2 regions of the Geobacillus sp. JS12 genome follow, and region 2 is predicted to be linked to the other one. Evidence: a T-box and tRNA genes for the amino acid it is inferred to sense, from the RefSeq annotation. Region 2 holds a T-box; the other holds one or more tRNA genes.
The links. A T-box is a leader RNA that pairs with one kind of tRNA and senses whether it is charged. The one in region 2 lies ahead of ileS (isoleucine--tRNA ligase), so its partner is inferred to be a tRNA-Ile.

Region 1: it encodes a tRNA-Ile, which carries the amino acid that the T-box ahead of ileS (isoleucine--tRNA ligase) is inferred to sense. The anticodon was not compared.

The regions. Positions count from the first base shown of each region.
Region 1 is NZ_CP014749.1:3,711,819-3,715,197, reverse strand. Features, by position in the region: partial or broken gene A0V43_RS18335 (B3/B4 domain-containing protein) at 1-523, shown strand, start outside; tRNA gene A0V43_RS18330 (tRNA-Glu) at 826-897, opposite strand; tRNA gene A0V43_RS18325 (tRNA-Ser) at 902-994, opposite strand; tRNA gene A0V43_RS18320 (tRNA-Asn) at 1,001-1,075, opposite strand; tRNA gene A0V43_RS18315 (tRNA-Ile) at 1,285-1,358, opposite strand; tRNA gene A0V43_RS18310 (tRNA-Gly) at 1,365-1,435, opposite strand; tRNA gene A0V43_RS18305 (tRNA-His) at 1,755-1,827, opposite strand; tRNA gene A0V43_RS18300 (tRNA-Thr) at 1,835-1,910, opposite strand; tRNA gene A0V43_RS18295 (tRNA-Ser) at 2,119-2,208, opposite strand; tRNA gene A0V43_RS18290 (tRNA-Ile) at 2,228-2,304, opposite strand; tRNA gene A0V43_RS18285 (tRNA-Met) at 2,310-2,386, opposite strand; tRNA gene A0V43_RS18280 (tRNA-Ala) at 2,404-2,476, opposite strand; tRNA gene A0V43_RS18275 (tRNA-Pro) at 2,485-2,558, opposite strand; tRNA gene A0V43_RS18270 (tRNA-Arg) at 2,565-2,638, opposite strand; tRNA gene A0V43_RS18265 (tRNA-Leu) at 2,644-2,729, opposite strand; tRNA gene A0V43_RS18260 (tRNA-Gly) at 2,735-2,809, opposite strand; tRNA gene A0V43_RS18255 (tRNA-Lys) at 2,817-2,889, opposite strand; tRNA gene A0V43_RS18250 (tRNA-Thr) at 3,062-3,134, opposite strand.
Region 2 is NZ_CP014749.1:552,367-555,745, reverse strand. Features, by position in the region: gene ileS (isoleucine--tRNA ligase) at 1-2,195, opposite strand, end outside; T-box leader at 2,248-2,468, opposite strand; gene A0V43_RS02840 (DivIVA domain-containing protein) at 2,566-3,078, opposite strand; gene A0V43_RS02835 (YlmH family RNA-binding protein) at 3,157-3,379, opposite strand, start outside.

The sequences.
Region 1 (3,379 bases), 560 kb from region 2:
CGAGCTGCAGGAAAAGTCGATTGCCGACATTCCTGAGATGGTCGAATGGCGCCGTACTTTCAAACAAATCGGAACGGACCCAAGCCGCTATCGACCGTCAAGTGAAAGCCTGTACCGACGCATCCAGAAAAAAAGCTTCATTCCGCCTATCCATTCAGCGGCAGACATAAACAACTTTTTTTCACTCTATTATAAAATTCCACTCGGCATCTATGATCTAGACCGCATCAACGGGACAGTGACGCTCACGATCGGCACGGAACAAGATGAATACATCGCGTTAAACGGCCGCACAGTCAACTTTGCCAACAAACTCGTCAGCAAAGATGAACGAGGGCCGTTTGGCAGTCCGATCGTCGATTCGGAGCGGACGGCCGTGACGAGAGAAACGAAAAACGCTTTGCAAATCGTTTACTTTCTCCCATCAACGCCAGAAGAAACCGCCAAGCGCCAGCTTCAAGCCATCCAAACGATGTTTGTGCAAATTCATGGCGGCGAAGCCGACGCCCAATTGTTCGTTTGATCTTCTCCCCCCACTTTCCTGCCGTTGGAAATGGGGGACTCCCTCCCTACTTGAACGCTCTCCCACCTACGCTCACGCGTGGAAGTGGGGTTCTTCTCGGTTTAGGGTGATAAATAAAAAAACGCAATGCCTCGTTCTTTAACGAAACGAAACACTGCGTTGTCCCCAAGCATCATAACATAATTTTAAAGCTAACGAGAGACATTATAACAGACTTCCACACGCATCGCAAGAAAAAAACGCAAAAATCGACAAAAGAAATTGTACAAAAGGGCACCAGAATCTCTGGTGCCAGCAACCAGTGACCCGTACGGGATTCGAACCCGTGTTACCGCCGTGAAAGGGCGGTGTCTTAACCACTTGACCAACGGGCCATTATGGCGGAGAAGGCGGGATTTGAACCCGCGCGCCGCAAAACTGCGACCTAACGGTTTAGCAAACCGTCCCCTTCAGCCACTTGGGTACTTCTCCGTAACATGGCTCCGCAAGTAGGATTCGAACCTACGACCTACCGGTTAACAGCCGGTTGCTCTACCGCTGAGCTATTGCGGAATGATGAATAACTATATGTTATGCACATCTTCCAAATGTGCTCGTTGCCTCTTCCTCTGCCAGCTAATTCAAGGAAGCGAGATGCGTCGAGGCAACTCGCAGCGAATTCGAAGATGTGAAGCTCGTCGCTCCGCTTTTGCTGTGGAACGATGGGGCATTGTTCGCCCATTATTATAGCGAATAGCCAAAAAACATTCAATGGAAAATAATGGGCCTAAGTGGACTTGAACCACCGACCTCACGCTTATCAGGCGTGCGCTCTGACCAGCTGAGCTATAGGCCCATAAAAAGCGGGTGATGGGAATCGAACCCACGACATCAGCTTGGAAGGCTGAGGTTTTACCACTAAACTACACCCGCATAATTTTTGATGAAACACCCATCACAATCTTTCATGCCCCTTCCTCTGCCAGCCGATTCAAAGAAGCCGGATGCGTCGGGGCAACTCGAAGCGGATTCGATGATGCAGATGCTCGTGGCTGAGGTTTTACCACTAAACTACACACGCATATCATTTGGAATCAACATCTGCCACGCTCTTCCATGCCCCTTCCTCTGCCAGCCGATTCAAAGAAGCTGGATGCGTCGGGGCAACTCGAAGCGGATTCGATGATGCAGATGCTCGTGGCTGAGGTTTTACCACTAAACTAGACACGCAAATATAGAATATAATGAAAAGGGCGACTAGTGGGAATCGAACCCACGCATGCCAGAGCCACAATCTGGTGCGTTAACCACTTCGCCATAGTCGCCTCGATCTGGTGCCGGCTGCAGGACTTGAACCCGCAACCTACTGATTACAAGTCAGTTGCTCTACCAATTGAGCTAAGCCGGCACATTTAAAATTAGCTAGTGATTCATGTTGTCTGCCTGGTTGTGCCTCTTCCTCTTCCAGCTAATTCGAGGAAGTCAAATGCTCGGTGTCCCTTCCTCTGCAAGCTTATTCAAAGAAGCGGGATGCGTCGGGACAACTCGCAGCAGATTCGACGATGCGAATGCTCGTCTCTACCAATTGAGCTAAGCCGGCATGATTTTAAAGTGCATGGCGGAGGAGGAGGGATTCGAACCCCGCGCGCCTTGCGGCGCCTCTCGGTTTTCAAGACCGACCCCTTCAACCACTTGGGTACTCCTCCAAAAAAGCAACAATAATAATGGTGGACCTTGTAGGACTCGAACCTACGACCGGACGGTTATGAGCCGTCTGCTCTAACCAGCTGAGCTAAAGGTCCGATAATGGTGGCGGTGGAGGGGATCGAACCCCCGACCTCACGGGTATGAACCGTACGCTCTAGCCAGCTGAGCTACACCGCCAAATTTAAGTCAAAAGGTGGAGCCTATCGGGATCGAACCGATGACCTCCTGCTTGCAAAGCAGGCGCTCTCCCAGCTGAGCTAAGGCCCCATGATAAATCGGGAAGACAGGATTTGAACCTGCGACCTCACGGACCCGAACCGTGTGCTCTACCAAGCTGAGCTACTTCCCGACAAAACGCGCTCGAGAGGATTCGAACCCCTAACCTTCTGATCCGTAGTCAGATGCTCTATCCAATTGAGCTACGAGCGCACAAGTGCCGAGGGCCGGACTCGAACCGGCACGGTAGTTACCTACCCCAGGATTTTAAGTCCTGTGCGTCTGCCAATTCCGCCACCCCGGCGGAAGTGGAGCGGAAGACGGGGCTCGAACCCGCGACCCCCACCTTGGCAAGGTGGTGTTCTACCGCTGAACTACTTCCGCAAGACGATGAGCCATGGAGGACTCGAACCTCCGACCCTCTGATTAAAAGTCAGATGCTCTACCTACTGAGCTAATGGCTCACGAGTTGGATAACACTCTAGGATAGTGATGTCCCTTCCTCTACAAGCATATTCAAGGAAGCAAGATGCGTCGGGACAACTCGAAGCAAATTCGAAGATGTAGCGCTCGTTACTGAGCTAATGGCTCGCGGTTGCCGTCTTAATGGCTTAAGAGGTTATTAAGGAATAAGAATGCCGGCTGCAGGACTTGAACCCGCAACCTACTGATTACAAGTCAGTTGCTCTACCAATTGAGCTAAGCCGGCACATTTAAAATTAGCTAGTGATTCATGTTGTATGCCTGGTTGTGCCTCTTCCTCTTCAAGCTCATTCAAGGAAGCCTTGTGCGTCGAGGCAACTCGCAGCCAATTCGATGATGCCGATGCTCGTCTCTACCAATTGAGCTAAGCCGGCACATTTAAAATTAGCTAGTGATTCATGTTGTATGCCTGGTTGTGCCTCTTCCTCTTCAAGCTCATTCAAGGAAGCCTTGTGCGTCGAGGCAACTCGC
Region 2 (3,379 bases):
TCGGCCGCTTCGATGTATAAAATGTCTTTCGCCATATCCAAGTAAAACGCGCTCAGCTCAACGGTGCAGAAATGGTTCATCTCATGGTAAACCGCGGCGAAATCGTAGCGGTCATAGGCCTTTTTCACTTTGGCGATCAGCTTGTTCAACTTCGCCAGCATATAGCGGTCGACTTCGCCAAGCTCCCCAATCGGCACGGCGTTTTGGTTCGGGTCAAAATCGAACAAGTTGCCGAGCATAAACCGGAACGTGTTGCGGATTTTCCGGTATACTTCGGACACTTGTTTTAAAATATGATCGGAGATGCGCACGTCCGCTTGATAGTCGACCGACGCGACCCAAAGCCGCAAAATGTCGGCGCCGAACTGTTCCATCACTTTCGCCGGCACGACGACGTTGCCGAGCGACTTGCTCATTTTCCGCCCTTCGCCGTCCAAGACAAAGCCGTGGCTCAACACGCCTTTATACGGCGCTTTGCCGGTGACGGCAACGGCGGTGGACAGCGATGAGTTGAACCAACCGCGGTATTGGTCGGACCCTTCCAAGTACAAATCAGCCGGACGCACGAGATCGTCGCGTTCAACGAGCACGGCTTGGTGCGACGAACCGGAGTCAAACCAGACATCCATAATGTCCGTTTCTTTCGTAAAGATGCCATTCGGGCTCGACGGATGGGTGAATCCTTCCGGCAGCAAGTCTTTCGCCTCGCGCTCAAACCAGACGTTCGACCCGTATTGGCGGAACAAGTTCGACACATGCTCGATCGTTTCATCGGTGATGATCGGTTCGCCGTTTTCGCCGTAAAAGACCGGAATCGGCACGCCCCAGGCGCGTTGGCGGGAAATGCACCAGTCGCCGCGGTCGCGCACCATGTTGTGGATGCGGATTTCCCCCCACTCCGGAATCCATTTCGTTTCCTTAATCGCTTGAAGCAGCTCGCTGCGGATTTTATCGATCGACGCAAACCATTGCGTCGTCGCCCGGAAAATCGTCGGCTGCTTCGTTCGCCAATCGTGCGGATACGAGTGGGTGATAAACCCGAGCTTCAACAAAGCGCCGACTTCCTCAAGCTTCTGTGTAATCGCCTTGTTGGCGTCTTCGTAAAACATCCCCTCAAATCCCGGCGCTTCCTCGGTCATGTAGCCGCGCTCATCGACCGGGCAAAGGACCGGAAGTCCGTATTTTTGCCCGACGAGAAAGTCGTCTTCCCCGTGGCCCGGCGCCGTATGGACGCAGCCGGTGCCGGCATCGGTCGTAACGTGTTCGCCGCAGACGACAAGCGAGTCGCGCTCATAAAACGGATGTTTCGCCACGACGTATTCCAGCTCGTTTCCTTTGACCGTTTTGACGACCGACCATGCGTCCCAACCGATTTCTTTCGCCACCGATTCCGCCAAGGCGGCAGCGACGACATACCGTTTTCCGCCGACATCGACAACATGGTAATCCAAATCCGGATGAACCGCGATCGCCAAGTTCGCCGGAATCGTCCACGGCGTCGTCGTCCAAATGACGATTCGCTCATCGCCCTCAAGCACGCCTTTGCCGTCTTTCACCGGGAAGGCGACATAAATCGACGGCGAACGCTTGTCTTTATATTCGATTTCCGCTTCGGCGAGCGCCGATTCGCTTGACGGGGACCAATAGACCGGCTTCAACCCTTTGTAGATGAGCCCTTTTTTCGCCATTTCGCCAAATACTTTAATTTGCTGGGCTTCGTACTCCGGTTTGAGCGTAATGTACGGGTTGTCCCAGTCGCCGCGCACGCCGAGCCGCTTGAACTGCCGGCGCTGGTTGTCGATTTGTTCATACGCGTATTGCTCGCACCGCTTGCGGAACTCGGCGACGCTCATCGATTTGCGGTCGACGCCTTGCTTCGCGAGCGCCGTTTCGATCGGCAGTCCGTGCGTATCCCAGCCCGGCACGTACGGCGCGCAATAGCCGTTCATCGATTTGTAGCGGACGATGATATCTTTTAAAATTTTGTTCAGCGCATGGCCCATATGAATGTCGCCGTTGGCATACGGCGGGCCGTCATGCAGCACGAACAACGGACGCCCTTTCGTCCGCTCCTGCACTTTCCGGTAAATGTCCATTTCCTCCCATTTTTTTTGCATCTCCGGCTCCCGCTTCGGCAAGTTGCCGCGCATCGGGAACTCGGTTTGCGGCATAAGCAGCGTCTCTTTGTAATCCATCCTTGCTCCTCCTTCGAACGATAGATTCCAAATAAAAAACCGTTCTCCCCCGGCAAGGGACGAGAACGGTCTCGCGGTACCACCCTTCTTGGCCATGCAAACGACGCACAGCCCACTTTTCATTCGTAACGGGAATGACGCGCCATGGCCTACTTGATGTTCGGCATGGAACTCCAGGGTGATGTTCACTCTTGCGCCGATGCCAGGCTTCCACCATCCCCGGCTCGCTGCGACCGGTCGTACAAGAGCTACTGTCCCTTTCATCGTCGATGGCTATTTCGCTATTCATCCTGAAAAAAGCCAACCGCCTCCCACGGCGGCTGATGCGGCGATTTTTGCCAATTATTATAACCGAAACGTCTTCGGTTCGTCAAGGCTGTGACAGCGGTTCTCTCGCCCCTTCTTCCAAATCCGGCGCCTCATACTCCATCAACTCGTCCCAATCGCGGCTGTTGATCATATCAAGCTGCGCCTCGACAAGCATGCGGAAACGGGCGCGGAACACTTTCGACTGCCGCTTCAGCTCCTCGATCTCGAGGGCAATTTTCCGCGATTTCGCCAATGCATCGCTGATGATGCGCTCGGCGTTTTTTTCCGCCTCTTTAATGATCAGCTTCGCCTCTTTTTGCGCATTCCGCTTCACTTCTTCCGCTGCTTCTTGAGCAACAAGAATCGACTTGTTGAGCGTCTCCTCAATGTTCGCAAAGTAGTTCAGCTTTTCCGTCAGTTCGGCCACTTTCTCTTCCAGCTGCTTTTTTTCACGGATGAGCATTTCATAGTCTTTAATGACTTGATCGAGGAACTCGTTCACTTCGTCTTCATCGTACCCGCGAAACCCGCGGCTGAATTCCTTGTTGTGAATATCCAATGGCGTCAACGGCACAACGGCCACCTCCGTCTCCATCATTCCTTTTCTTCACTTTCATTCGACACGGTTTGCCGATTTCCTGCCGTCATTTGCTTATTTTTGTCGGCCGATCTGAACGAGCCAGCGCTCTTTTTTCGTCGGCCCTTCCACCGAAAACAGCTTGCAGCGGCCCAAACCGCGCGCCGACAGGACATCGCCCGGTCCGCAGAGGAAATCCGGCTTGTCCACCACCTTCCAGTTCACTTTGACAAGCCCGCTTTCAACAAGCGCACGCGCTTTCTCGCGCGCAAGGCGAAACGCCTGAGCGAGCACAGCA